2 regions of the Vibrio sinaloensis genome follow, and region 2 is predicted to be linked to the other one. Evidence: predicted binding sites of a transcription regulator. Region 2 holds the regulator's gene; the other holds the start of a gene.
What was found. Region 2 encodes CRP, which controls carbon source genes, mostly activating them, when cyclic AMP is high. Its sites were predicted from a motif close to TGTGANNNNNNTCACA; they were not measured.
Positions count from the first base shown of each region.

Region 1 (15,242 bases), 930 kb from region 2:
CTTCACGCTCCCGTCAGCAAGCTCGAACAGATCAAATCCCTACTACCTGGTGCTGAAGACCCGACAGTACTGCCATTATCAAGCGATAAAGAGAAAGTGGCGGTGCACCTGGTGAGTACCGAGAATCTATTCTGGGAAACCATGGAGCAGCTAAAAGAACTGGGTGCCAGTTCAATCTTAGTGCTACCAATTGAAAAAATGATGGGGTAAAAGCGATGAGAACCGTTGTTTGGCAGTCATTGAGTGAATCACAACAAGATTCAATATTAGAGCGCCCTGCAATCAGCGAAGGCGCAAATATTACCGCCGCTGTTTCTGAGGTTATTGCTAAGGTACGTCAAGATGGTGATGCGGCATTGATCGAGCTGACTGAGCGATTTGATGGGGTAAAACCGGAATCGATTCGAGTGTCAGAAGCTGAGATTGACCAGGCGTGTTTAAGACTCTCTGCTGAGATGAAGCAAGCGCTTGAGCAAGCTTACCAAAACATTTCTAAGTTCCACAAAGCGCAGAAACCTCAACCGATTAAGGTAGAGACTCAGCCTGGGGTTGTGTGTGAGCAAGTGACGCGAGCGATTCAAAAAGTGGGCCTTTACATCCCCGGCGGCAGCGCACCACTTCCTTCAACGGTATTGATGCTCGGCGTACCAGCGAAAATCGCCGGCTGTCGTAAAGTGGTACTGTGCTCGCCACCGCCTATCGCCGACGAGATTCTCTACGTTGCCAAGTTGTGTGGTATTGATGAAGTATACAACGTTGGTGGCGGTCAAGCCGTAGCGGCGATGGCATACGGGACCGAAACCGTCTCGAAAGTAGACAAAATTTTTGGCCCGGGTAACGCCTACGTTACCGAAGCCAAGCGCCAGGTGAGTAACGATTTTCGCGGCGCTGCTATCGATATGCCAGCAGGTCCTTCGGAAGTCCTGGTGTTGGCCGATGAGACCGCTGATGCCGATTTTATCGCTGCCGATTTGCTGAGCCAAGCCGAGCACGGTCCTGACTCTCAAGTGGTATTAGTAACCCCTTCGCCGATTATTGCCGATCAAGTAACGGATGCGGTTCAACGTCAATTAAAGCAGCTTTCACGCGCTGACATTGCCCAGCAAGCACTGGCGTCGAGTTTAATTATTATTGCCGAATCGATCACTCAATCGGTTGCAATCTCTAATTACTACGGTCCTGAGCACCTCATCGTTCAAACTAAAAACCCGCGCGAGTTGTTGCCACTGCTTGATAATGCTGGCTCGATCTTCTTGGGTGATTGGTCGCCAGAGTCAGCGGGCGACTACGCTTCCGGCACTAACCACGTGCTTCCTACCTACGGTTATACCCGCACCTACTCAAGCCTTGGATTAGCAGATTTCTCTAAGCGCATGACGGTTCAAGAGTTGTCGAAAGAGGGGCTAAAAAATCTGGCGCCAACTGTGGTCACTATGGCAGAAGCTGAAGGGCTTGATGCCCACAAACGTGCTGTCACGATTCGCGTTGAGAAGCTGGCTGGTAAAGCGTAAGGAATATTGAGATGGAAAAGCTAGCACGTAAACAAGTTCAACAATTGACGCCATACCTTTCTGCGCGTCGCATTGGCGGAAGCGGTGATGTGTGGCTAAACGCCAATGAATCACCTTTTGACAATGAATACAAAACCGATTTTGCTCGCCTCAATCGCTACAGTGAATGCCAACCTAAAGAGTTGATACAAGCTTACGCTGCGTATGCGGGGGTGAAACCAGAGCAAACTTTAACCTCTCGCGGTGCGGATGAAGGCATTGAGTTACTGATTCGTGCTTTTGTTGAGCCAGGTGAAGATGCCATTCTCTATTGCCCGCCTACTTACGGCATGTACGCTATCAGTGCCGAAACCATTGGTGTTGAGCGTAAAACGGTACCATTAACATCGGACTGGCAACTTGACCTGGCTGGGATTGAAACCAATCTTGATGGCGTAAAGCTGGTGTTTGTTTGTTCGCCCAACAATCCAACCGGTAACTTGGTGAAACGTGAAGATATCGTCTCTCTGCTCGAGATGACCAAAGACCGAGCCATTGTGGTGATGGACGAAGCGTACATTGATTTTTGTCCAGAAGCGTCGACGGTCGACTTGTTAGAACAGTACCCTAACTTGGCTATCTTGCGTACCCTATCTAAAGCCTTTGCACTTGCAGGTTTGCGCTGCGGTTTTACTCTGGCAAACAAAGAGTTAATCGATGTGCTGCTTAAGGTTATCGCCCCTTACCCAGTGCCTGTACCTGTGGCTGAAATCGCGACTCAGGCGCTGTCTGAGGCGGGCTTGGCTCGAGCTAAATTTCAAGTGCTCGACCTCAATGCCAATCGCGCCTATTTGCAAGTCGGTTTATCCATGATTACTGGGCTAAAAATTTATGAAGGTTGGGGAAACTACCTATTAGTGAAGTTCCCTAATGGCGATGAACTGTTTAAAGCAGCATGGGATAGCGGAATCATTTTACGCAATTCGCCGATAGAGGATTGTGTCCGTATTAGTATTGGCAGCCGAGATGAGTGTGAGAAAACCCTCGGTTTCATTAGAAATTATTACAGCTAAAGCGATTTTGGTGTGGCGGCTTTTCGCTGCATCATCCTATTTTGAAATAAGGAAGTTCGAGTGAGTAAGCAACAAAAAATTCTATTTATCGACCGTGATGGCACCTTAATTGTTGAGCCTCCTGTTGATTTTCAAGTTGACCGTCTAGATAAACTTAAACTAGAGCCATTGGTGATCCCTAGTCTGCTTACCTTGCAAGATGCAGGCTATCGGTTAGTTATGGTGACAAACCAAGATGGCCTCGGCACCGACAGCTACCCACAAGCTGATTTCGATGCCCCACATAACATGATGATGGAGATTTTCGAATCTCAGGGCGTCAAGTTTGATGATGTACTGATTTGTCCTCACTTTGACCACGAAAACTGCTCGTGTCGCAAGCCAAAACTTGGCTTGGTGAAAGAGTACCTGCAACAAGGTAAAGTCGATTTCAAACACTCTGCCGTTATCGGTGACCGCGTCACGGATCTTCAGTTGGCAGAGAACATGGCGATTCGCGGCATCCAGTATCACCCTGACACCATGAACTGGAAGCAAATCGTTAAAGATCTGACGGTAAACGCGCGTGTGGCAGAAGTCATTCGCACCACAAAGGAAACCGACATCAAAGTTGCGGTCAACCTGGATGAGCAAGGGGGCAACGATATCTCTACCGGGCTGGGATTCTTTGACCACATGCTAGATCAAATTGCCACTCACGGTGGCTTCCAAATGGTGTGTAAAGTAGAAGGTGACTTGCATATTGATGATCACCACACCGTCGAAGATACCGCGCTTGCTCTTGGTCAAGCTCTGAAAGAGGCGTTAGGCGATAAGCGTGGCATTGGTCGCTTTGGCTTTAGTCTGCCGATGGACGAATGTTTAGCACAATGTGCATTGGATCTATCTGGTCGTCCTTACCTTAAATTTGATGCCCAGTTTGGTCGTGAGCAGGTCGGTGATCTTTCAACGGAGATGGTGGTTCACTTCTTCCGCTCTCTGACGGATACCCTAGCGTGTACGCTGCACCTTTCTTCTGCGGGCGACAATGATCACCACATTATTGAGAGCTTGTTTAAAGCCTTTGGCCGCACGTTACGTCAAGCGATCAAAGTTGAAGGTACTGAACTGCCAAGTAGTAAAGGCGTTCTTTAAGGGAGAGTAACCAATGACAGAACAGAAAGTCGTCATTATCGATACCGGATGCGCCAACGTATCTTCAGTCAAGTTCGCCATTGAACGCCTTGGTTATGAGGTCACCATATCTAAAGATCCGCAAGTGGTTTTGGCTGCGGATAAGCTGTTTCTACCGGGCGTAGGAACCGCGAGTGAAGCGATGAAAAACCTTGAAGAGCGTGATCTAATCAACTTGGTAAAACAAGTAGAAAAGCCGTTGCTTGGTATCTGTTTAGGTATGCAATTGCTCGGTAAAGTTTCTCAAGAGAAAGGCCAAAAAGCAGACGAGCTGGTGGAGTGTCTCGGACTGTGTGACGGTGAAGTGAAGCTACTGCAAACTGGCGATCTACCGCTTCCTCATATGGGCTGGAACACGGTGGCGGCAAAGGCGGGTCATCCACTTTTCAAAGGGATTGAGGAAGGCGAGTACTTCTACTTTGTGCACAGCTTTGCGATGCCAGTTGGAGGCTACACCATCGCCGAATGTGATTACGGAAATCCATTTACTGCAGCAGTGCAGAGTGGCAACTACTATGGTGTGCAGTTCCACCCAGAGCGTTCTTCAAAAGCGGGCGCGAAGCTTATTCAAAACTTCTTAGAATTATAAAAGGGATTTAGTGTGATTATTCCAGCTCTTGATTTAATTGAAGGACAGGTGGTTCGCCTTTATCAAGGTGATTACGGTCAAGTGACCGAGTACAAAGTCGACCCAGCCGAGCAGTTCAACTTGTACCACCAAGCGGGTGCCAACTGGCTGCACTTGGTGGACTTAACTGGCGCGAAAGACACCACAGCGCGCCAACTTGATTTAATTGCAAAGCTACTAGCCAGCACGCCAGCGAACATCCAAATCGGTGGTGGTGTGCGTACAGAGCAAGACGTGATTGATCTGTTAGAAGCCGGTGCGCAGCGTGTTGTAGTCGGTTCTACCGCAGTAAAACAACCAGAGCTTGTGAAAGGTTGGATGGAAAAGTACGGCGCGGAGAAAATCGTGCTCGCGCTAGACATCAACATTGACCAAGACGGCACCCGTAAAGTCGCGATCTCCGGTTGGCAAGAAGACTCGGGCGTGACTATTGAAGCGCTGATCAGCGATTACTTAACGGTAGGTTTGCAGCACGTGCTTTGTACCGATATCTCTCGTGACGGCACGCTAGAAGGCTCAAATGTCGAGCTTTACGTCGATCTATGCAAACAGTACCCTCAAGTGCAGTTCCAATCTTCAGGTGGTATCGGCTCATTAGCAGACATCGAAGCACTAAAAGGCAGTGGTGTGGCTGGAGTGATTGTGGGCCGCGCACTGTTAGACGGTAAGTTCACAGCAGAGGAGGCATTTGCATGTTGGCAAAGCGAATAATTCCATGTCTTGATGTGCGTGATGGACAGGTGGTTAAAGGCGTCCAGTTCCGCAACCACGAAATCATTGGCGACATCGTTCCTCTGGCGCAGCGCTATGCGGAAGAAGGTGCAGATGAGTTGGTGTTTTATGACATCACGGCATCAAGTGATGGCCGCGTTGTCGATAAAAGTTGGGTTGCACGCGTGGCAGAGGTGATTGATATTCCGTTCTGTGTGGCTGGTGGTATTAAATCGGCAGAGGACGCGGCGCGCATTCTTGAGTTTGGCGCAGATAAGGTGTCGATTAACTCACCTGCATTGGCCAACCCTCAGTTGATTACCGACCTTGCGGACAAGTTTGGCGTGCAATGTATTGTGGTAGGTATCGATTCCTACTACGACAAAGAGACCGGCAAGTATCAGGTCTACCAGTTTACTGGTGATGAGGAACGCACCAAGGCGACTCAATGGGAAACCCGTGATTGGGTGCAAGAAGTACAAAAACGTGGTGCTGGTGAAATCGTGCTCAACATGATGAACCAAGACGGTGTACGTAACGGCTATGACATCGACCAACTGAACATGGTGCGTGAAGTGTGTAACGTCCCCTTGATTGCGTCGGGCGGTGCAGGTGCGATGGAGCACTTTGCCGAAGCCTACCAAAAAGCTAACGTTGATGGCGCACTTGCCGCTTCGGTATTCCACAAACAAGTCATCAATATCGGTGAACTAAAACAGTATTTGAAACAACAAGGTATTGAGGTACGACTATGAGTTTTAACACCGCCGACGTCAGTTCGCTAACAGAGCGAATCAACTGGGAAAAGGTGGATGGTCTGGTCCCTGCCATCGTCCAAGATTTTGAGTCTAGCCAAGTGCTGATGATGGGTTACATGAACCAGGATGCGTTGGCAAAAACGGGTGAAACAGGTCAAGTAACCTTTTATTCGCGCACCAAACAACGCCTTTGGACCAAAGGTGAAACCTCGGGCAACGTGTTGCAGCTTAAGAACATCGCCCTAGATTGCGACAGCGATACACTACTGGTTAAAGTGAATCCCATTGGCCCGACGTGCCACACGGGCACAACGACCTGTTGGGATGGTGATGTGCAAGAAGAGAGCCAAATGGTGTGGCTTCATCAACTTGAGCAATTATTGGCTGCCCGCAAGAGTGCCGATCCAGACTCGTCTTACACCGCTAGTCTTTATGCTCGTGGCACCAAGCGGATTTCGCAAAAGGTGGGTGAAGAAGGCGTTGAAGTCGCGCTTGCGGCGACGTCGGGCGATAAGGCGGAGTTAGTGTGTGAGTCTGCGGATCTGATTTACCATCTGATGGTACTGCTGCAGGATCAAGGCTTATCAATCAACGATGTGATTAACAAGCTAAAAGAGCGTCATAAATAATCGCATTAAACACAAAAGCCGCCGAAAAAGGCGGCTTTGTTGTATCTAAATCGCTAAGTTTCTGTGTGTACCGGAATTAGGGCATCGAACCTCGGGTTGCCATGCAAACCTTCCAAATCCGGCTCATTATCGATCAAATCAGAGATAGACGGGCTGGCTTCAATCGCCTTTTCGAGATCTTCAATAGCTTGCTCCTCAACACCCAAACGGGAGTAGGCACAGGCTCTTTGATAGAGTGCAGGGCCATTGGTGGTGTCTAGCTCGAGCACGCGGTTACAAAGGCTAAGTGCCCAGTGGTACTCTTTAATTTCCATCGCCGCGTCGGCTTTGTAAGTTAAGGCTTCTAAATCACCAGGTCTGATGGTTAAAATCTCATCGAACACATCAATCCGTTGCTCTGCGGTCGGCATGCTTTGCGCTCGCAACCACAAGTTGTGAATCTCATTAATCTTTTCAATTTCTTTATTGTTTTCACTGATGATACGAGTTTTGCGTTTCAGGTCGCGTTCGAGCACGCTGAACTTTTTCTCGTAATCTTTGGCGATTGCATCAAGACGCTTGTCCGCCATCTCTTTAGTGTTGTGCTTGAACTCCCGTAGAGACTGCCATCCAACAAAAGCGATAAGAGACGCGACACCTGCGATGATATAGAAAAAGTAGGTAACAGTGACGTTGGCATAGTTAAGTGACTTGTCAGCCACGCTCAGTTCACGATCGGTAATTTGTACGATGACTCGACGTTCTAAATCTTGCTGATCTTGCCTCAATGCTTTGAGTTCATCCAGGATATAACGCTCCATTAGTGGGCGGTCGAGTAATTCCGAATCTGAGTAGGCGGTGGGTTCAGAGAAGGCTGGCAGACTAGTTAGAGTGCAAAGCAAGCCGAGAAACGTTATCCAAAGTCGCATATTCGCGTCCATCTATCTATTTGATTTGTAGTGCCGAAACCTTAACAAATTTGTTCATGTTTTTACACGTCAGCGTCATTTGTTCGACGAATCAGCGCCATCGCGCGGGCGTTACCCTAACACGATCAGCATGTTGATAAATCATTAATTAGACCACTAATTAATATTTGGCTTGTTTATGTGATATGAGTCACATAAATGGGCGCTTAATGTCAGTGTGATTTGATCTTTCAATCCGGTTTAGCCGATATTAATGGCGTTAATTGTTTAGAGTTCAAAGGAAATGTATTTACACATGATAGCTTCAGCACCTTGGGTTATGTACCCAGAAATACAGGATGACCACCAGTCTGAACTGAAATTAAGTCAGCCTTGTGCTGAAGATGGAGATGGCGTCGCCCAGTTGATTGCTGAGTGTCCACCTCTTGATGTTAACTCTTCGTACTGTAATTTTTTGCAGTCTACTCACTTTAGTAAAACGTGTGTGATCGCTAAGCAAGGCGACAAGGTTGCGGGTTTTATTTCTGCTTACGTAAAACCTGAGCAACCGAACACTCTGTTCGTCTGGCAGGTGGCAATCGGCGCTGACTTTCGTGGTCAAGGTCTAGCATTCACTATGCTTTCATCGCTGCTCAACCGAGAAAACTTGCGCAACATTGACGCGGTTGAAACCACCATCACCAAAGACAACCAAGCATCATGGGCACTGTTTAACAAGCTAGACCAACAGCATGGTTTGCAAGGTAAGGTGAGTAAATTTCTTGACGAGCATAAACACTTCAAAGGGAAGCATGATAGCGAATACCTATATCGTATCCCACTAAACCACAACCAATAATCAGGAGTTAGAAACGGTATCATCATGGATATTTTTAAAAAGCAGGAATCAAAAGTCCGCTCTTATTCGAACAGTTTTCCAGTAGTATTCACTAAAGCAAAAGGTTGCTGGCTCGAAACTGAACAAGGCGATCGTTACCTAGATTTCCTCGCTGGGGCAGGTTCACTGAACTACGGCCACAATAACCCTGTATTAAAACTCGCCTTGCTTGAGTACATCGAGATGGATGGCCTAACCCACGGTCTAGATATGCATTCTCAAGCAAAAGCGGACTTCTTAACCGCGCTACAAAATTATATTTTGGCACCGCGCGATCTGAACTATAAAGTCCAGTTTACTGGACCGACAGGCACCAATGCTGTCGAAGCAGCGCTGAAGTTGGCGCGTAAGGTCAAAGGTCGTGACTCAGTAGTGGCATTCACTAACGGTTTCCATGGCTGCACAACGGGTGCGTTGTCGGCAACCGGTAACCAGCATCACCGCCAAGGTGCAGGCACGAGCTTGACCAATGTGACGCGCATTCCATTCGAAGGTTACGCAGATATTGACGGCCTTAAACTGTTCGAAACCATGCTCAATGATAACTCTGCCGGTATGGATAAACCTGCCGCAGTGCTGTTGGAAACAGTGCAAGGCGAGGGCGGACTCAATGCAGCTTCAAATCAATGGCTCCAGCGCCTGCGTAAGCTCTGTGACCAACATGACATTCTGATGATTGTTGATGATATACAGGCAGGCTGTGGCCGCACTGGAACTTTCTTTAGCTTTGAGCCATCTGGCATCGTTCCTGACATCGTGACCCTATCTAAATCAATCGGTGGATACGGTCTACCAATGGCGGTGGTATTGCTCAAACCTGAGCTCGACCTGTGGAAACCAGGTGAACACAACGGCACCTTCCGCGGTAACAACCATGCCTTTGTCACCGCTGCAAAAGCGCTAGAAATCTACTGGGCTGATGAACAATTCGAACAACACATTGCCCTTTGCTCTGCAAAAGTGAGCGAAGTCATTCAGCGCAACATTAAACGTTATCCAGAGCTGTTCTTGCAGCAAAAGGGTCGAGGCATGATGACGGGTGTCGAGTGTCACGACGGAGACATCTCTGATGAGATTACCAGTGCCTGTTTTGACAATGGCATGGTGATCGAGACGGCTGGTCCAAATGATGAGGTGGTGAAGTTTTTCTGCCCGTTGACCATCACTGAAGCTGAGTTAGATCAAGGCCTAGCGATCTTTGAGAAATCAGTGAATCAAGTAGCCGCTAAACACATTAAGAAAGCATCTTAAAACGAGAGTGAAACATGATAGTAAGAACACTAGAAGAGTGTCGTGATAGTGAACGTCGCGTGGTCGCTGAAACCTGGGAAAGCGTTCGTATGTTGTTGAAGGATGACAACATGGGGTTCTCATTTCATATCACAACCATTTATGAAGATACTGAAACGCACATCCACTACAAGAATCATCTTGAGTCAGTTTACTGTGTGAGTGGTGAAGGAGAGATTGAAGTGGTTGGCGGCGAAACCTATCCGATCCGTCCAGGCACCCTCTACATCCTAGACAAACATGATGAACATTATCTGCGTGCTTACAAAGGTACGCCAATGGTGATGGCCTGTGTGTTCAATCCGCCTATTACAGGTCAAGAAGTTCATGATGAAAACGGTGTCTACCCACTGGTTGATTAATCGTTTGTTTCGAGGGTCTGTTGACCTTTCTTAGGGGCAAGATGCCCCTTTTGTTCACCCACTCAACCCACATTTTAGAAACCCAAAAGGTTCTTATATGACTTATACCGTAGAGAAAATCGGCGGTACCTCAATGACAGCATTTGATGCTGTTCTCGATAACATTATTTTACGTCCCGCTGAAAACGACCGTTATAACCGAGTGTTTGTTGTATCGGCGTATGGCGGCATGACCGACTCACTACTTGAGTGTAAAAAAACCAGCAAGCCAGGTGTCTATCAACTGATTGCCAAACGCGATGACGGTTGGCAAGAAGCGCTCTCTTATTTAGAGCAACGTATGCTATTGACCAATGAACATATGTTTGCCGACCCAATGAGTCGCCACCGCGCAGACAAGTTTATTCGCTCGCGCATTGCAGAGGCGAAGAACTGCATCTCCAATATTCTTGAAACCTGCGAGTATGGCCAGTTTTCGCTGCGTCATTACTTACCACAAATCCGTGAGTTTTTAGCGTCAATCGGTGAAGCGCATAGTGCGTTTAACACGGTACTAAAACTGAAGAACATCGGCCTAAATGCTCGTTTTGTCGACCTCTCTGGTTGGACGACCAATACGCCGAAAAGCTTGGATGAGAGTATTCGAGATGCATTTGCTGGCATTGATGTCACCAAAGAGCTGCCTATTGTGACTGGCTATGCGTCTTGTTCTGAGGGGCTTATGTCGACCTATGACCGTGGTTATAGTGAGATTACCTTTAGCCGAATTGCAGCGATCACTAATGCCGATTTAGCGATAATTCACAAAGAGTATCACCTGAGTTCGGCAGACCCTCGTGTTGTTGGCCCGGATAAAGTACTGCCGATTGGTAAGACGAACTATGATGTGGCCGATCAACTGGCAAACTTAGGCATGGAAGCGATTCACCCCAATGCTGCCGCTGGCCTTCGCGATAAAAACATCGAGCTGCAAATCAAGAACACCTTTGAACCTGAACATCCAGGCACATTGATTTCGAATGACTACCAATCGAGCAAAGATAAAATCGAGATTATTGCCGGTAAAGAGAAAGTATTTGCGCTGCATCTGTTTGATCAAGGCATGGTCGGCAATGTGGACAATGTCAGTTACGATTTGATGGAAATCATTGCTGACGCGCATGTGAGCCTAATCGGTAAAGAGATGAATGCCAACTCGATCACTTATTACTTGGGTGGCAGCAGTGAGAATCTGAACAAAGTGTTGTACAAGGCAGAGAAGAAGTACCCGCAAGCTGAAATCAAGGGACGCATGGTCGCACTGATTTCTGCTATTGGGGCACAGATTGATACCAATAAAGCGCTCGCGCAGGGCGTATTTGCTCTGCTTAATCAAGACATTACGCCAGTGGCGCTGCACTCGTCAATGCGCAATGTCAATGTGCAGTTTGTCGTTAGTGACAAAGAGTACCAGCAAGCGATTTTCGCTTTACACCAAGAGTTTTTCGCCGATAGACAGCCGAAAATCAGCAAACCCAAACCACAGAAAGTGGCATAACCAAAGCAAAACAATCTCCTCCTTAATTTGCGCCCCTATTTGGGGCGCTTTTTTGTCTCTGTTTGTTGTGGTGGAGAGCGGTAAAACCAAGTTATTCAAACAGCCAGTAGTAGCCATATCCGATTAAAAGTGCCGGCAGCGCTGAGTACAAACTGGCGACCAAAGCGGCTTTGGGAGCGAAGGCGATGGCCGGAAATAGCGCATCACCATCATTGGCTATGGCGTTCGATAGCTGCGTTGATAGTGGCGCCGCCCCAGATAAGTAAAGACTCGTCACTAGGATCTGTGGCCCGCATCCAGGCAGTAAACCGATGATCATCCCTGCCATGGGCATCCAGGGTCCCCAATCGTTGAGTATTGCTGACATCTGAATATCGGCACTGGCTTGGATTAGCTCAAAGGCCACAAACGCGACCACGACCCAAGCGGTGACAAAGTTGGTGTCTTGAGCGGCTTTTTGCATCGGATGCGAAGAGAATGATTTGCAGTCTTCTGCCACGGTTGACTGATAGTCGCTGATCTCCTTTGTCAGTGACCACAGCAGCATACTGACCACGATAAGCACTGCGCCGATCCACTCCATCGTCAGTGTAGGCAACGACAGCAATGAGTTGATATCAACTTGGAACGAGTTCAAGCCTGCGATGATCGCTGATGGTAGCAACAACCATTGCCAAAACTTACCTTGTAAATTGATTGCCGTTTGCTCAATTGAGGGAGAGTGGTTGCGGCAACACTGATGGGTAGGGGAAGTGCTGGTATGTTTGGGGCGTAAAAAGCCTTCGTGATGCATGACGTTTACGCACCAACCGGTGAGGCAACCCACAACGCAACCAACCACTATCACCACCAACCCCGTTTTCGGTTGGCTGGCAAGGAGCAGAAACGCCGCATCGCCCATGGTTGAAGTCAGTACAGCCACTAAGGCCCCAAATCCTACTCGACCACTAACAAATTGGGTGGTCACGACGATGGCTCCGCCGCAGCCCGGCAAGGCCCCGAGTAGGGAAGCAAACAGGACTTGGTAGGTGGGTGAAGAGTGATAAAGGTTCACTACACGATTGGGATGACGAAACAATCGTGCTAAGTAGTGATAGAGTGAAAGAGTAAACGCGACATAACACGCAACGGCCCAGTAAGCATCGGCCAATGAGAGCAGCACTGACTGACGAGTCTGAGGTGCCAACAACAGCGTTATCAGACCAATAGGCAACAGCAGCCGTCTATAAGCGGGACGAAACTGGGCAAGTTTGAAGCCTATCGCTGTTTGCGTGCTGATCTTAATGCTATCCATACTCGCTCTTAATGCAAATGATAATAGTTATCATTTTATGCTAATGAGAATTATTTTCAATAGGTTTTTGTTCGGCTTTATCGTCACACTATGTCTTATGCCGAAATATTCTTTTTCAGCCGATGACAAACGGACAAATTAGGGTAAAATATTGGGTTTGTGAGTAATTGCCCAAGTCGGGAATAAATAAAGTCAGATAGGAAAAAAGATGATTCTAGTTGTAGGTCACAAGAACCCTGATAGCGATAGTATCTGTAGTGCACTAGTCGCAACCGAACTGCTAACAGCACGTGGTGTTGAGGCAAAGCCGATTCGCCAAGGTGAAATTAACCGTGAAACTCAACACATTCTTGAAGTCGCTGGCGCAGAAGTTCCAGAGCTACGCACTTCAGTGGCGGGCGAAAAAATCTGGTTGGTAGACTACTCAGATCTCGCACAAGCTCCAGATGACGTGGCTGAGGCTGAAATCCTGGGTATCGTTGATCACCACCGCCTAGGTGATGTGATGACAGTGAACCCAATGGAAGCGTGGATTTGGCCTGTTGGTTGTACTAACACTGTACTGTTCAACATGTTCAAGATTGAAGGTCATGAAATCAAGCCACAAATTGCTAAGCTTATGATGTCTGCGATTCTATCTGACACGGTAGGTTTTGCATCACCGACTTGTACTCAAAAAGACAAAGACGCAGTGGCCGAGCTTGCAGAAATCGCTGGTGTGACTGACGTCGACACGTTCATCAAAGATTTGTTGATCGCAAAAACTAACATCGAAGGCCTATCAGCGGCTGAATTGGTCGAAAAAGATCTGAAAGGTTACCCTTTCAATGGTCGTGATGTTGTGGTTGGCCAAGTTGAGCTTGCAACACTTGAGCAAGTTGATGGCATGATTGACGCGCTTGAAGCGGATCTAGAACGTCGTTGCAACGAAGAAGGTCTGGCATTTGCCGCGGTGATGCTAACCGATATCACTACCGCACAAACTCGTCTACTCTACAAAGGTGAGTGGGCAGAGAAGCTGGTTAAGCACGAAAAAGATGGCGTGCTGATGATGGAAAACACGCTAAGTCGTAAGAAGCAAGGTTGGCCTTGGCTACAAGCTGAACTAGCGTAATTTATCGAGCAATCGCGACGAACGCCCACGTATCTATCGTGGGCGTTTTATTTTTTAAGGGGCATGTATGTCACAACCACTATCGCAACAACAAATTGAATCGGTAAATAAGATGCGTCCAGATGAGCGCTTAAACTACTGTATCAAAGAGATGGCACAGCAACGTAAAGTCTGGATTCTGACGGATGAACATGGCTGTGTGATGCTTAACAGCGAAGATGAAGATTGCGTTCCTGTGTGGCCACACCAAGAATTTGCTCAGCAATGGGCGACAGGGGAGTGGGCTCATTGCCAAGCGGAAGCGATTTCTACGGCTAAGTGGTTTAGCCGCTGGACCTATGGTCTAGAAGATGACGAGTTAGCAGTGGTGGTGTTTCCCGACAGCAATCAAGAGGGCGTCGTGCTTTACCCCGATGAGTTTGAATTTGAACTTAAAAAGCGCGGAGCTTAGGGTCTCAGTATCCCACTAACTGAAACAATTCTCCGCCCGTGGAGACAGAGACGGCGCTTTTTAAGGTGCCGTCTTTTTGATAGCGCTGAAGTATAGGACCAATCACTGTTCGAACTTGTTGCTCATTCATACCTGGGGTCAATTCTGGTTCATAGAGCAGTTTCAGTAATACTACGTCAAGTGGGGAGAGTAAGTCCTCTGGCGTTTCATCATTAAAAATAGAGGGGTAGGCGAGCTCTGAATCATTGGGTAGACCGAGCACTTGCGTGATTTCTTCGACAATACACGCCAGTAACTTGCCGTGGCCTCTGGCTTGATCGACTGGGATGATCACCGCAGCCTTGGCAATAGCTCCATCGTTGCCGACCTGATAGCCTGCCTTGCATATCGCCCCATAGACGTGTTTCAGTGCGCCAGCGCCAAAATGTGCTTCGATGTCTTCGCGCCATTTTGATTCACGAGTATAAATCCAGGTGACGTTGGCTTGATCGGCAGAGTTGACTCGTCGTATCAGGTGCCCGGTGACTTGTTCGAGGTGACGAATATGGGCGTTGGTCAACTCATCGTGCAAATCGCTATCGCCGACCTTATGTTCTACCCATATTTTGACTGGTTGCTGCCATTTCACCAGAGGCTTACTGCCGCGTGAGTATTCATTACGCAGCGCGACGTTGATAAAAGCGGTTTCGATAAACTTAGGATCACGCCAAGTCTGGGCAATTTGGTTGGCCAACAGCTCACTGCTGGTCACAAGCGAAACGAGAAATAGGGCGGCTATCCTTAGCATAACGATTTACCTAAAGCAGGTGGCTTTATTGAAATGACTCTCAACCAAACGCTGGGTGATTGGGTGCTCGGGACGTGACAGCACTTGATGAGTTTCACCACTTTCAACCACTTGACCTTCATGCATCACCATCACTTTGTCGGTGATGTGTTTAATGACG
Region 1 is NZ_CP096199.1:1,786,918-1,802,159, reverse strand. It holds gene hisG (ATP phosphoribosyltransferase) at 1-210, shown strand, start outside; gene hisD (histidinol dehydrogenase) at 216-1,511, shown strand; gene hisC (histidinol-phosphate transaminase) at 1,523-2,563, shown strand; gene hisB (bifunctional histidinol-phosphatase/imidazoleglycerol-phosphate dehydratase HisB) at 2,624-3,697, shown strand; gene hisH (imidazole glycerol phosphate synthase subunit HisH) at 3,711-4,325, shown strand; gene hisA (1-(5-phosphoribosyl)-5-[(5-phosphoribosylamino)methylideneamino]imidazole-4-carboxamide isomerase) at 4,338-5,075, shown strand; gene hisF (imidazole glycerol phosphate synthase subunit HisF) at 5,057-5,830, shown strand; gene hisIE (bifunctional phosphoribosyl-AMP cyclohydrolase/phosphoribosyl-ATP diphosphatase HisIE) at 5,827-6,462, shown strand; gene MTO69_RS08145 (tetratricopeptide repeat protein) at 6,516-7,370, opposite strand; gene ectA (diaminobutyrate acetyltransferase) at 7,666-8,208, shown strand; gene ectB (diaminobutyrate--2-oxoglutarate transaminase) at 8,233-9,498, shown strand; gene MTO69_RS08130 (ectoine synthase) at 9,513-9,899, shown strand; gene MTO69_RS08125 (aspartate kinase) at 9,997-11,436, shown strand; gene MTO69_RS08120 (putative manganese transporter) at 11,528-12,730, opposite strand; gene MTO69_RS08115 (manganese-dependent inorganic pyrophosphatase) at 12,939-13,844, shown strand; gene MTO69_RS08110 (DUF2750 domain-containing protein) at 13,912-14,295, shown strand; gene MTO69_RS08105 (DUF2927 domain-containing protein) at 14,300-15,082, opposite strand; gene MTO69_RS08100 (peptide ABC transporter ATP-binding protein) at 15,089-15,242, opposite strand, start outside.
Region 1: a site for CRP is predicted at 7,550-7,565, ahead of ectA (diaminobutyrate acetyltransferase). Genes of this name have one in related genera too.

Region 2 (15,242 bases):
GCTAACGGGCTGATGCACGCCTTTGCCAATCAAGGTTGGCTGTCGGTGATGATGCACTTTCGCGGCTGCAGCGGCAAACCCAATCGGCTGGCTCGCGCTTACCACTCAGGCGAAGTCGAAGACGCGCGGTTGTTTCTCCAGCATCTGAATCAACATTTCCCAAACCAGAAAAAGGTCGCCGTTGGCATTTCGCTAGGTGGCAATATGTTGGCCAACTACCTCGCACAGTATCGAGATAACCCATTACTCGACGCCGCCACTATTGTTTCAGCGCCACTCGATCTTTCGGCATGCTCAGAGCGGATCGAGAAAGGCTTTTCCAAGTTATACAAAACCTACTTGCTCTCCTCGCTCAAAAAGAGTGCGTTGCAGAAACACCATCTACTTAAGGGCGAGCTCGGTGTCAGTTATCAGCACATTAAGCGCGTCACTCGTTTGTACGACTTTGATGATCTTATCACTGCGCCACTGCATGGCTTTAAAGATGCCGCTGACTACTACCAGCGCTGCTCGGGAATTCATCGCCTGCAAGAGATTCAACTGCCGACGCAGATCATCCACGCTAAAGATGATCCCTTTATGACCGATGCGGTGATCCCCAAATACATTTTGCCCGACAACATCGATTATCGACTGTTTGAACAAGGCGGGCATGTGGGCTTCGTGACCGGAACGGCGCTCAAACCTCGTTTCTGGTTGGAAGAAGCCCTCCCTGCCTACTATGAAAGTTTGGCCGTTTCTGCATAATAGCCGCACTGCACTATCGAGCATAAAATAATGAGGTATTTATGATCGTTCCATGGCAACAAATTGACCCAGACACCCTAGACAACCTGATCCGTGAGTTTGTGCTCCGAGAGGGCACAGACTACGGCGCTACTGAAGTTTCCTTGCCCCAAAAAATTGAGCAAATTAAAGCACAATTACAATCAGGCGAAGCGGTGGTGGTTTACTCCGAACTGCATGAAAGCGTCGACATTCAACTGAAAAACAAGTTCTAAGCATTTAGCGCATGACATACAGTGACTCGCTGAAAAAGCGTGTTATAGTGGTCAGCGTTAACAGGAAAGTTATTTACAGACAAGGTTTGTCATGTCAGCAAAACACCCTATTATCGCGGTGACCGGTTCATCTGGCGCCGGTACCACCACCACTTCAGAAGCGTTTCGTAAGATGTTCAATATGATGAACATCAAACCCGCTTGGGTTGAAGGGGACAGCTTCCACCGTTTCACCCGCCCAGAGATGGACGTCGAGATTCGCAAGGCTCGTGAGCAAGGCCGCCATATCAGCTATTTTGGCCCGCAAGCCAACGACTTTGCTGCACTGGCCGAGTTCTTTCGTAAGTTTGGCCAAGAAGGGGTTGGACAAGTACGTCGTTACTTGCATACCTTCGATGAAGCGGTGCCATATAATCAAATGCCGGGAACGTTCACCCCATGGCAAGACTTGCCGGAAAACTCGGATGTGTTGTTTTACGAGGGCTTGCACGGCGGTGTAGTCGATGGCGATGTCAATGTGGCGCAGCATGTAGACTTCCTGATTGGCATGGTGCCTATCGTCAACCTAGAGTGGATTCAAAAATTTGTGCGAGATACCCGAGACCGCGGCCACTCACGTGAGGCAGTGATGGACTCGATTGTCCGCTCGATGGACGATTACCTCAACTACATTACCCCGCAGTTTTCGCGCACGCATATTAACTTTCAACGTGTCCCGACCGTCGATACTTCTAACCCGCTTAACGCCAAAGGCATCCCCAGCTTAGACGAGAGCTTTGTGGTGATTCGCCTGCGCGGGATTAAGAACGTCGACTACCCCTATTTACTGGCCATGATTGACGGCTCGTTTATGTCACGCCACAACACCCTAGTGGTACCGGGCGGAAAAATGAGTTTCGCGATGGAATTAATTGTTAGACCTTTACTGCAACAATTGATTGAAACTGGAAAAATTGGTTAAGGCTCACAGCCAAAACACGATTACTTTTCATACCGTGATCATGTGCACATTTTTGCTTAGTAAAACCCTAGTCGGACCCGATTAAAATCAAGAAATCGTTTTCGAAAAAGGATACTATTTGATACCGAAACACAAGTTGGCTTGCAGCATTGATAAAGTGCTCTTATCCTAGTAAGTCTTGATTTAAGGCTTGCGACAACATGGAAAGCAGCAAGCGTACCCTGCAGAGGAAGTGAGATATTATGGTTCTAGGTAAACCTCAAACCGACCCTACATTAGAGTGGTTCCTTTCACATTGTCATATTCATAAGTACCCATCAAAAAGCACGCTAATTCACGCGGGCGAGAAAGCCGAAACTTTGTACTACATCGTTAAAGGTTCTGTAGCGGTTCTTATCAAAGACGAAGAAGGTAAGGAAATGATCCTTTCTTACCTAAACCAAGGCGACTTTATCGGTGAACTTGGCCTATTCGAAGAAGATCAAGAACGTACCGCTTGGGTTCGTGCAAAATCTCCTTGTGAAGTAGCGGAAATCTCATTCAAGAAGTTCCGTCAGCTGATCCAAGTTAACCCAGATATCCTAATGCGCCTATCAGCTCAAATGGCAAGTCGTCTACAAGTGACCAGCCAAAAAGTGGGCGACCTTGCCTTCCTTGACGTGACAGGCCGTATCGCGCAAACGCTACTTAACCTAGCGAAGCAACCAGATGCAATGACCCACCCAGACGGCATGCAAATCAAGATCACCCGTCAAGAAATCGGTCAAATCGTTGGCTGTTCTCGTGAAACCGTTGGTCGTATCTTGAAGATGCTTGAAGAGCAAAACCTGATCTCTGCTCACGGTAAGACTATCGTGGTTTACGGTACGCGTTAACTGTCAGTGACGAGTGTTTAGTACCTAGTTCCTAGAGTAAAAAACACGACGAAATATGATTTTAAGCCACCCAATGCAAGTTGGGTGGCTTTTGTTTTTTGAGCGGATGTCATTCCAGAAGTGAGGAACGAGCTATCTGGAATCTATACTTTGTGCAGCCAATCAATAGATTCTGAATCACGCTCGTGCCTCGCTGTTCAGAATGACATTTTCAACGACTGCTCACCAACAGTAGAATCGCTACCCGTTAGTACTCTCAAAAATCTTATCCGCTGAAGCGGCGACAAATCCTGGATACAGTTCACCGTTACTCATTGGGTAACGCTTGGCGAACTCATAGAAGCCACCAGGGATGATTTCACTGCCTTCAGTAAACTGAACGGCAACTTTGTCAGCCATAGTAGAAGACTGCTCGAGTAATACCTCAGGTGAGCCTTTCACTTCGCCACCAAACTCATTGATGGTAAAGCCCGCCTGACGCAGGTGGTCATTGACCCCTTTCACTTCATCAAATGCGTTAAGTTGGTTAACACTGACGGTAAAGTGGTTAGCTCCATAGCCATGGGCGGCTAACCAGGCAGCGTATTCACTCTCTTTCGCTAGGGTTTGGTAATCATCAAAGCTCAACTGCCACAAACGACCGCCATACAAGAACTCATGACCTTTTAGCTTATCGGCGTCTACTTGCTCAACTAGCTTGGCAACGATAGCTTGTAGCTCACTCGAGCACTCATCCACTTTCAGTTCACTGATGAAGACTTTTGGCTGTTTTGGATCTGGGTGCTCAAAGTGCTTAGCCACCAACTTCTTACTTTCAAACACGTAATCACCACATGGCTTGTAACCCGCATCAAGGAAAGGCTGAGCTAAGGTTGCGATGCCAAGCGGCGCAACATTAAATGTGCGCAGGGCAATGTGGTCATTGATCAGTGCTTCATCCTCTTGCAGCAGTTGATGCACTTTTTCAGCAGAGGGACACAAGCGTTGAATATAGTCACTCCATAACGACTGGAATAAAACATCTGGCGACATACCGCCTCCTTGTTAGGGTTGTTTACTTAGTTATTGGTTTTATAAAAGAGGCCACCGGACTGACATGTCCAGAAAAGTCAATCCGATAGCCTTCAGCCGATGACGTTGCTATGCCCGCGGCCGGGCAAAAGCGAACCTATTCGATTTATAGCTCTACACCAGGGCTCAAGCTGGCAGGAAGCACAGTGGCTTCGCCCTCCATTGAGGCCATTGGATAAGCACAGTAATCAGCGGCGTAAAACGCACTTGGGCGCAAGTTGCCTGATGCCCCAGGGCCACCAAATGGCGCATCACCACTGGCTCCGGTCAACTGGCGGTTGCGATTGACGATACCGGCGCGAATGTGGTCGACAAAATAGTCCCACTCGCTGTCATCAGTCGAAACAAGACCTGCCGACAGGCCAAAACGAGTATCGTTCGCCAGTTCTACCGCTTTGTCTAAGCCTTGGTAACGCACCACTTGTAGCAATGGACCAAAGTACTCTTCGTCTGGTAACTCAGCAATCGCGGTGACATCGATGATGCCCGGGGTCACGAATGCAGCTTCACCGGCTGTCGCTTCCACTAAGCTCTCGCCACCCAGTTTCTGTAAGTTCGCTTGCGCTGCCAGAATAAAGTCTGCGGCAGCTTTAGAGATCTGCGGCCCCATAAACGGCGCCGGCTCAGCAAATGGCTGATCAACGCGAATCTTTTTGGTGGCTTCAACCAATTTGGCGATCAAGGCGTCGCCTTTCTCACCCACAGGCACATACAGACGACGAGCACAGGTACAACGTTGTCCTGCACTGATAAACGCTGACTGAATAATGGTGTAGACAGTGGCATCGACTTCGCCATAATGCTCTGAAATGACCATTGGGTTGTTGCCACCCATTTCTAGCGCAAGCATTTTACCCGGCTGACCGGCAAACTGGCGGTGCAGAATATGCCCGGTGTTAGCACTACCGGTAAACAGCACGCCATCAATGCCTTTCGATTCAGCCAGGGCAATCCCTGTTTCTTTAGCGCCTTGAACTAGGTTGATCACCCCTTTTGGCAATCCCGCTTTTTCCCACAGCTTCATCGCAAACTCTCCAGTTAGCGGAGTTTGCTCTGAGGGTTTAAATACCACCGTATTACCAGCGAGAAGCGCAGGCACAATATGACCATTTGGCAAGTGACCAGGGAAGTTATAAGGGCCAAACACCGCCATCACACCCAATGGTCGATGACGCAACACAATTTGGTTACCCGCCGCTTCACGTTGTGACTCACCGGTACGCTCATGGTAGGCACGAATAGAAATGGCAATCTTACCGGCCATCGCCGCAGCTTCGGTGCGAGTTTCCCAAATCGGTTTACCGGTTTCTTTGGCAATGATTTCGGCGATTTGCTCGCTGTGCTGTTTGACCTGCTCAGCAAACGCCAGCACGACCGCTTCACGCTCGGCAAAGCTGAGCTTCTTCCAAGCGATGAAGGCACTGCGCGCCGCCGCTACAGCTTGGTCCACTTGTTGCGGCGTTGCACTGACGCCCTGCCAAATAACCTCGTTGTTATATGGGCTAACCGAGTCCATTGGCTCGCCTTGTCCTGCGAGCCACTCTCCTGCAATCCAATGTGTCATTGTCTAATATCCTTTATTTACTGCGGCAACATACGTACAAACTCACCCTCTTTCACCTGTAGCGCTTCCGCTACCGTTGGTGAAAGGATCACAGAGTCTGTTTCTCGGTCGTACGCCGCTTTTGCTGCGGTTGCACGGAAGTGTTCGAATGAGGTGTTCGAGATTAAGAAGTCTTGCGAACTTGCATGCTCAGCAACCGTCACCTTGGCACGGATCGAGTGGCGCACCGACTCGATATTACGCAAGTCACACTCAACGGTCGGGCCCGCGTCAAAAATGTCGACGTAGTTGCGGCAAGTAAAGCCCTCTTTCTCCAGCAAACGCAGTGCAGGCTTAGTGTTTTCGTGCACCTGACCAATCACCGCTTGAGCCTCTTTACTCAGCAAGTTGATGTAAATCGGAAGTTTCGGCATCAGATCCGCAATGAAGCCTTTAGCACCAATGCCGGTTAGATAATCGGCCATGGTAAAGTCAATCGAGAAAAAGTGCTCTTGCAACCACTGCCAAAACGGCGAGTTACCGTCTTCATCAGAGACGCCGCGCATCTCAGCAAAAATGGTTTTAGAGAAACGGTGCGGGTGCTCAGCCATCATCAAGAAGCGACATTTCGACATCAAGCGGCCGTTCAATCCTTGACGGAAACTCGGACGCAAGAACAGGGTACAAATCTCACTGCAACCTGTGTAGTTGTTGCCAAAAGTCAGCAGCTTAACCGTATTGTTAACGCCCAGCTTGCGCGATGAATGCACCACGGTACTGATGTGATAGGAGTAAAAAGGCACATCCCAACCAATCGACGCTTCAATACCAGTACAGCCTGCAACTTCACCCGTTTCATGGTCAAAGCCGACCATCAGGTAACCTTCGTCACCAGGTTCGGTTACGTCGGGTTTAGCAAAACTGTACTCTGAATGGGTAATGCGATTGGTCAACAGTTCTTCGTTAACCGGTAGAGATGTGAATCCGTGACCCGACTCCACTGCGCAGGTGTGCAGCGCGTCGTAATCCGACATTGCAATTGGGCGAACAACCAGCATCGATACTTCCCTCCTGATGCAAGTAATTAGAGTTTCGAGTCGATAGATGGCGAGTAACGAGATTAAAAACCTATATCTCGCTACTCGTAGCTCGAAACTTTTATTCTTATTTAACTAATGTCGCTAGTGCTTTATCTAAGCGATCCAGTCCTTGTTGAATTTCTTCTTCTGTGATGACCAGTGATGGAGTGAAACGCACGACGTTTGCCCCTGCCACTAACACCATCAAACCTTGTTTACCGGCTGCTACGAGAACATCACGAGCACGGCCCTGCCACGCTTCGTTCATCGCCGCACCAAGCAATAGGCCTTTACCGCGAATTTCGGCAAAGATGTTGTACTTGTCGTTGAGCTTAGTTAGACCCTCGCGGAATAGCGCTTCACGCTTAGCCACGCCAGCAAGCGTTTCCGGTTGACTCACGACATCCACAACCGCTTCAGCGACGGCACACGCCAATGGGTTACCACCATAAGTCGAACCATGTGTCCCCACCTTCAAGTGCTGAGCAAGCTCAGTCGTGGTTAGCATCGCACCGATTGGAATACCGCCACCGAGTGATTTTGCGGTACTTAGGATATCGGGTGTCACACCCAAGCCTTGGTAAGCATAGAAGTTACCGGTACGGCCATTACCCGTCTGAACTTCATCAAAAATCAGCAGTGCGTTGTGCTTATCACACAGCTCACGAACCGTTTGAACAAACTCATCCGTTGGTGAAATGATGCCGCCTTCGCCTTGCAGAGGTTCCATCATAATGGCACAGGTGCGATCTGAAATGTGCTCACGCAGCGCATCCACATCGTTGTAAGGTAGGTGAGTCACATCGCCCGGTTTAGGACCAAAGCCATCTGAGTATGCGGCTTGTCCACCGACGGTCACGGTGAAGAAAGTACGGCCGTGGAAGCCTTGAGTAAAGGCGATGATTTCTGATTTCTCAGGCCCAAACTTATCTGCTGCGTAACGACGAGCAAGCTTGAGTGCAGCTTCGTTCGCTTCTGCGCCTGAGTTAGCGAAGAACACTTTTTCTGCAAAGCTGACTTCGGTGAGCTTCTTCGCTAGGCGAAGTGCCGGTTCGTTGGTCATCACGTTGCTGAGGTGCCACAGCTTTTGACCTTGTTCGGTCAGTGCGTTCACCATAGCCGGGTGACAATGACCTAGGCAGCTCACGGCAATACCACCAGCAAAATCGATATATTCGTTACCTTGCTGGTCCCAAACGCGAGAGCCCTCGCCTTTTACTGGGATCATTTCCATTGGGTTATAACAAGGTACCATCACCTCATCAAACAAACCGCGTTCTACTTTATTTTCTACAGTCATTGCACATTCCCTCTCGATACCGCATGCATAGCGAATATGGTGTCCTTACTTCGATTCAATGAAATAAGATATTGTTTTGCCATTAAGCAATTACGGCATTGTATTTACATTTAATTAACCATTTCAATAGTGATTTATTCTTTTTAACAACCCTATCAAAGGCCAACACTCACCATCTGTGCGTATTTATGCATCACGCCATCACTTTTATGAAGCAATATATTCTTATAGCAAAGATAAGCTTAGGTTAATCATAGGCTCAACAAGGGCTGGAGCGCAGGCGCAGCGAACCGTACGCATAGTTTTTCACAGACTATTCAAAGCGGGAATTATGAAAGAAATGTTAAGAAAAGTGATCTTAGTCAGGCTTTAGGAGCACGATAAAGCCGTGCATCCTTGTTTAAAGCAGTCGGCGCGCGACAAAATTGGCGAGGATTTGGTGGCCTTGCTCTGTTTTAATTGACTCGGGATGAAACTGTACCGCATCGATGGGCAAGGTTTTGTGTTGGTAGCCCATGATTTCATCCATAGAGCCATCACTGAGCTCGGTCCAAGCCGTGAGTTCAAAGCAGTCCGGCAGGGTGCCATTTTTGACCACCAGAGAGTGGTAGCGCGTCACGGTTAGGGGGTTGTTCAGGCCCGAAAAAACACTGCGGTTGTTGTGGCGAATCGGTGAAGTTTTACCGTGCATCACTTGCCGAGCGCGCACCACCTCACCACCAAACACTTGCGCAATCGCCTGATGGCCCAGACACACTCCTAAAATCGGCAATGTTCCGGCAAAGTGTTCAATCGCCGCCAGCGAAATGCCCGCTTCATTGGGTGTACACGGCCCAGGAGAGATCACCAAATGGCTCGGCTTAAGCGCTTCAATTCCTGCAATATCAATCTCGTCATTACGCACCACTTTCACCTCAGCACCCAACTCGCAAAAGTACTGGTAGAGGTTGTAAGTGAACGAATCGTAATTATCGATAATTAACAGCATTGGCGTAACAGCGTGTGATAAGGGTTCCTATAAGGGCGGTATTGTGCCGCACCCGTTTGGAAAGGCAAGTCTTTGACAAAAATTAAGGCCAGCAGTGCTGGCCTTATCTTTTTACATCGTGATCGATTTAGCGGCGACGACGCCACATTGCAATACCGAACAGTGACATCATGGCACCGATGCCAAAAGAGCCACCCATCTTCAGTTCAAGTACCGCTGGGTCGTGGTCTGATGAACGGAAGTGATCGCTGTACTTAGGCAGGTCACCTTTGTACTCGTTGTTGTAGTCAAACAGGGTCGATTCACCACCGTTAATGTGCCAGTCTGTCGCATCCACAAAATGCTTCTCTAGACTTGGGCTAATCAATAGGTGGTCAAGCGCGCCCACTTCATCGTTGAACGAGTAGCTCCAACTGTTTGGATGGGCTTTCGCCACTGCATTAATGTAACCGTAGCTGTCGGTAATCACCGCACCTTGGTCGCCAAATTGCATTTCGCCACCAATGTAAGTGTTACGTGCGGCTTTAATGGTTTTACCATACTTCTCTTGGCTGTAATCGGTCAGTACGAGCATTGGATCTTCCATGCCGTAAGAGTTCATATCACCCAAGATCACTTTATGACCGTCGATCTCTTTCAGTGCGTCACCCAGTGCCACGGCTGCCGCCACACGGAAGTTTTCACACGAACCTTGTTTATCCAGATCTTGACCGCCTTGACCACCTTGCTCAACAGGCGCTGCGTCTTCCCAACACTTTGAACCTTTTGATTTGAAGTGGTTAATCGCAACGGTAATCGTCTCCTTAGTGCCTTTCACTTTGAACGTCGGCGCTAGAGAATCACGTTGATAGTTTTTACCGTCTTCAATCACTTTACCTTTGTCGTCTAGCACTTCTGGGGCTTGTTGACTTGGCATCGCAATCACGCGCGACTGTTTCAACTTAACCACTTTAGGGCGGTAGATCACGCCGGTGGTGATCACGTCGGTACCAATGTAGTCATTTTCATCCGTCACTTGGTCGCCATTGCTATCCACTGCAACGAAGGCGTAGCGATCTTTCTTGCGCTCAATACGCTGGTTAAGCTGCTCAACCAACTGTTGAATAGCACCATTTTGACCAAAGCCGTTGTTCTCAATTTCCATCAGGCCAATGATGTCTGCATCGAGACGTAGAATCGCGTTGACGATCTTCGCTTGCTGGACTTCGAACTCTTCAAAGTTGTTGGCACCACGGTTGTTGCCATGTGGGTTAGTGTCGCCACCAAATGGAGAGTTGAAGTAGTTCAATACGTTGAACGTCGCGATGCGTAAGTCGCCCTCTTTCATCTCAATCTCTTGCGTGCGAGGGTCGTTGCGCACAAAGCTTTCGCTGGTCAAGGTATTGGTTGGGATCAAGCGGTAATCACCGTAGCTGTATGTGATCACACCCTCTAGACCAACGATGGTGTCGTCGATACGGATGTAATCTTCAGTCGAGCCATCTTGGTCGATATCGGTACGACCAAATTCTGGATAATAAGGAATTTGACCGTTGGCCGCTTTCTGATCGGACTCAACATAAAGGCGACGCTCTGCGTTTTCGATACTTTGCTGTTTCGCCAGTTCAGAGCCAGCGACAAAGTTTTGGTTTGGCTGCATACTGATGCGACCTTGAGCCAAGACCATATTGTTGCGACGCGCCGCATAGTCGTAACCAAAGGTACGGGTGACACGCATATCCAGCGCTTCCGTGGTGCGCACTAGCATACCTTCGTAGCGCTCTAGCGTGCGATCAAAGTTGGCATCACTGGTTAGGATTTCAATGTCTGTCGCGCTAGGTGCCGCTTGCTCACCTTGCTTAACCCAGTTGTTGTTCTCTGCTTTAAGTTGGGTGTGATTGTAGTACTCCTGCACCTTACCTTTGACACACACCACATCCCCCGCTTTTAGCCCAGAGCTTGATTGGTTAGTGTGTACAAACAAGCCTTCTGATGTCTGTGGGTTGTAGTCGTCAGTTAATGCTTGCAGGTAGAAACCTTTGGTCAGGCCGGTGGTAACGGCACTCACCACACCTTTAACGAAAAAGTCTTCATTGGTGATGTATGGGTAGCCGTTGATAAATGGTGAAGTATCGCCTTCGCCTTGGATCTCTTGAATAGACGTGAAGCTCGGCGTCTGACCATCTTGGGTACAGGCAAACGGCTCTGGTGCTGTGCCACCATCAAGCTCGCCCAAACCGTCGATGCTATCTTTCGCCAGCGATGACCATTGAGAAGCGTCATAAGTAGAAGATGGGGTCATCGCATCTGAGTTACGGACTAGGGTGACATCTTTGGCAAAGTTGCTGCCGTCGTTCACAGTGCCAATCACATCATGCACAGCGCCATCTTTTAGCAGCGCCATCGGGTCGTTGCCATTAAAGTTCGCCGTGGCGCTGTTTAAGATATCTGCGACCGCTTTAATGTCGTCACTGGCACTGGTGTGTGCCACAACCAAGACACTTTGCGCAGCGAGCACTTGCCCATTTAACGAGAGTTTACTTCCCCATTCGCCTGAGCCATTGTTTTGTTTAGCCAGCTCGTAGCCATCAAGCGAGACAGGGCTATCGCCGGTATTGGCAATCTCAATCGCTTTGTTGTAACTCCCCCCTTCAACATATTGAGAGAGGATGATGTCCGCCATTGCTGGCGACGAGAGGGCGCCCGCGACCACTGCGGCAAGGAGTGTAGGAGTCAATTTTTGTTTCATGTTATCCACCATGCATCGCTTTCAATGTTGAGCAACAACTAGAAAGCGTGTTCCAAATCACTTTTTGTGTGACGAGTTATTTTAAAACCATGCTCAGTGTTGATGTTTTTTATGAAACTAAAAATTACATTCAGTGACAGTGAGATTTCGATCTCATAGATTTGATGAATAATTGAAGCACGGTCATATTTTCAACACCCGAGGATAACAGAAGTTTCAATAATGAGATTATCGCATTGAAATAGTTAAGCTTTTACTAATGAATAGAGTTTTAGCTCTATACGAATTTCGTATTATTGATCAAAAAAGGCGCGTGGATACGCGCCCTTTTTGATCACTGGCAGTTGATCAGTTAAGTCGATTGCGATCATCATCATCGTCTTTGCGTTGGTACTCACCTTCAAAGGTGTTACCCGACGAGTCGTGACGCTTAAACGGGTCTTGTTCGAACGGCCCTTGTTCAAAAGGTTGACCATTAAAGCTGCCGTGGAAGCCGCCACCCACCGATTTGACCACCATCTTGCTCATCAGGTATTTAGCCATCACAGCACGTGGCGCTGGAAGCAACACCAGCATACCCAGCGCATCGGTCATAAAGCCTGGGGTAAGCAGCAACACGCCAGCCACCGCAAGCATCACCCCTTCAAGGATCTGTTGCGCTGGCAGTTCCCCTTGTTGCAGGCGGGTTTGCACTGACATCAGTGTCTGTAAACCTTGGCTACGTACCAAAGACGCGCCGACAAATGCGGTGATCAGCACCAAAGCGATGGTCGGCCATATGCCCAAGTAACCACCCACTTGAATAAATAGACCTATTTCGATGATAGGAACAAAAATAAATAGCAGAAGTAAGATAGGAAACACACGCCCTCCTTTGTTGAGTTCAGTGTACGTGCAAAGGTGCAAGAGCTCAAACGAAAGCGGTAACGATTCGTGTCCGACCTGACCCTTTTCACTCACCGCAACACTGCCTCGAAAACGGCTATCAATACCCCGTTCATAGTTTGCAAAACTTTAAGCAAATAAAAGCAAAAAAAGTGATCAAGTTACTATTTTTATGCGCTAGGTACAGTATTATGTGCCACATAAGTCAGGATGGATTATACAGCCAAAAACTCTGCCGAATGGATTCTTAAACTACAGATATGGCTAGAAGTTACCCTTAATATCAGAATAAATCTCTAAGGATCCTGTATGGCTACCCTAACTGATGCCGCCGCAATGGCGACTACAGCAACCCGTATCGAAGAAGACTTACTCGGCCAACGCCACGTACCTGCTGACGCGTATTACGGCATTCATACCCTACGCGCCATTGAAAACTTCAATATCTCTAACATGACCATCTCTGACGTGCCGGAGTTTGTTCGCGGTATGGTCATGACCAAAAAAGCCGCTGCGCTTGCCAACAAAGAGCTTGGCGTGATTGCCAAAGATGTCGCTAACCACATCATTGAAGCGTGTGACCTGATCCTTGAAACAGGAAAGTGCATGGATCAGTTCCCTTCAGACGTATTCCAAGGCGGGGCTGGAACCTCGGTCAACATGAATACCAATGAAGTGATCGCTAACCTGGCGTTGGAACTAATGGGTAAAGAAAAAGGCCAATACCAGTTCATCAACCCAAATGACCACGTCAATAAGAGCCAGTCAACCAACTGTGCTTACCCAACCGGTTTTCGTATCGCGGTTTACAACAGTGTTCACCAGCTCATGGATGCGATTGAGTACCTAAAAGGTGCATTCGAACTTAAAGCGCAAGAGTTTAAAGATATTTTGAAGATGGGTCGTACTCAGCTTCAAGATGCGGTTCCAATGACGGTCGGTCAAGAGTTCCACGCTTGGGCGGTCACGCTGAACGAAGAGATTCGCGCGCTGGATTACACCTCAAAACTGCTGCTCGAAATCAACCTAGGCGCAACCGCGATCGGCACCGGTCTTAACGCTGCACAAGGTTACCAGGCCGCGGCGGTCAAACATCTGGCTGAAGTGACCGGCTTGGATGTTGTCCCTGCGGAAGACTTAATTGAAGCGACGTCTGACTGTGGTGCTTACGTAATGACCCACGGCGCACTAAAACGTCTAGCGGTTAAGCTGTCTAAGATCTGTAACGATCTGCGTTTGCTCTCATCAGGTCCACGCGCTGGCCTTAACGAGTTAAACCTACCAGAACTGCAAGCAGGCTCTTCAATCATGCCGGCTAAAGTAAACCCTGTGGTACCAGAAGTGGTTAACCAAGTGTGCTTTAAGGTACTGGGTAACGACAACACCATTTCGTTTGCTGCAGAGGGCGGTCAGTTGCAGCTCAACGTGATGGAGCCTGTGATTGCGCAAAGCATGTTTGAGTCTATCTCGATTCTGTCTAACGCTTGTATAAACCTACGCGACAAATGCATCGACGGCATCACGGTCAATAAAGAGGTGTGCGAGAATTACGTTTACAACTCTATCGGTATCGTCACCTACCTCAACCCATACATTGGTCACCATGAAGGGGACATCGTCGGTAAAATTTGTGCCGAAACGGGTAAGAGCGTGCGTGAGGTGGTGTTGGAGCGAGGTCTGCTGACAGCAGAAGAGTTGGACGACATTCTCTGTGTCGAGAACTTTATGCACCCAACCTACAAAGCGAAACGCTACGAGTAGCAAAGCGAGAAAGGGCCATTGCGGCCCTTTTTTAAGCCTTACACTCATTTTCCTTATAAATAACAAGGTTTTATTCTCATTATCTAACCAGTTAGAGCCTGAATGGTTAGATAATTAGAATCATCATTTACATTGAGAGGTATCAATATGGTAGCAGTCGAACTCATTGTCGTTCTGCTCTTTATCTACTTAGGAGCAAGAATTGGCGGGATTGGCATTGGTTTAGCCGGTGGTGCAGGTGTGATTGCACTGTCGCTGGTATTAGGCGTGCCCACCAGCCAAGCGTTTATCCCTGTCGACGTTATTCTTATCATCATGTCGGTCATTACTGCCATTGCTGCAATGCAAGTTGCCGGTGGTATGGATTGGCTGGTACAAGTGGCCGAAAACTTTTTGCGTAAACACCCTGAGCGCATCACCTTTTATGCGCCGATTGTCACCTTTTTGATGACCTTAATGGCGGGTACCGGACACACAGCGTTCTCTACGTTGCCTGTGATTGCCGAGGTGGCGAAAGGTCAGGGAGTTCGTCCGTCTCGTCCACTATCGATTGCGGTGGTTGCCTCACAAATCGCCATTACCGCTTCACCAATCTCCGCAGCGGTTGTCGCCTTCGCAGCCATGTTGGCCCCTATGGGTGTCGACTACCTAACCCTATTGGCGGTCTGTATTCCAACCACCTTTGTTGCCTGTATGATTGGCGCCTTTGTTGCTAACTTTATGGGCGGCGAGCTGAAAGACGATCCGATTTATCAGGAACGTCTAGAGCAAGGGTTGATCAAGCTGAGCGGCGAGACCAAACGTGAGATCTTGCCTACCGCGAAAACCGCCACCTACATCTTCTTGGCCGCGATTGGTTTTGTTGTCTGCTATGCCGCTGCTATCTCTGGCTCTGTGGGCCTAATCAAAGACCCAGCGCTTGGTCGCAACGAAGCCATCATGACCGTGATGCTCGCTGCTGCCGCTGCGATTGTGCTCGTCACTAAGATCGATGCTGCGAAAATCCCATCAGCGGCCACCTTCCGCTCAGGTATGACGGCTTGTGTCTGT
Region 2 is NZ_CP096199.1:2,715,432-2,730,673, forward strand. It holds gene MTO69_RS12400 (hydrolase) at 1-747, shown strand, start outside; gene MTO69_RS12405 (YheU family protein) at 789-1,001, shown strand; gene MTO69_RS12410 (phosphoribulokinase) at 1,093-1,962, shown strand; gene crp (cAMP-activated global transcriptional regulator CRP) at 2,205-2,837, shown strand; gene MTO69_RS12420 (DUF1338 domain-containing protein) at 3,078-3,869, opposite strand; gene astD (succinylglutamate-semialdehyde dehydrogenase) at 4,015-5,472, opposite strand; gene astA (arginine N-succinyltransferase) at 5,490-6,509, opposite strand; gene MTO69_RS12435 (aspartate aminotransferase family protein) at 6,616-7,830, opposite strand; gene MTO69_RS12440 (aminodeoxychorismate/anthranilate synthase component II) at 8,231-8,818, opposite strand; gene MTO69_RS12445 (ExeM/NucH family extracellular endonuclease) at 8,946-11,546, opposite strand; gene MTO69_RS12450 (FxsA family protein) at 11,895-12,410, opposite strand; gene aspA (aspartate ammonia-lyase) at 12,741-14,192, shown strand; gene MTO69_RS12460 (anaerobic C4-dicarboxylate transporter) at 14,340-15,242, shown strand, end outside.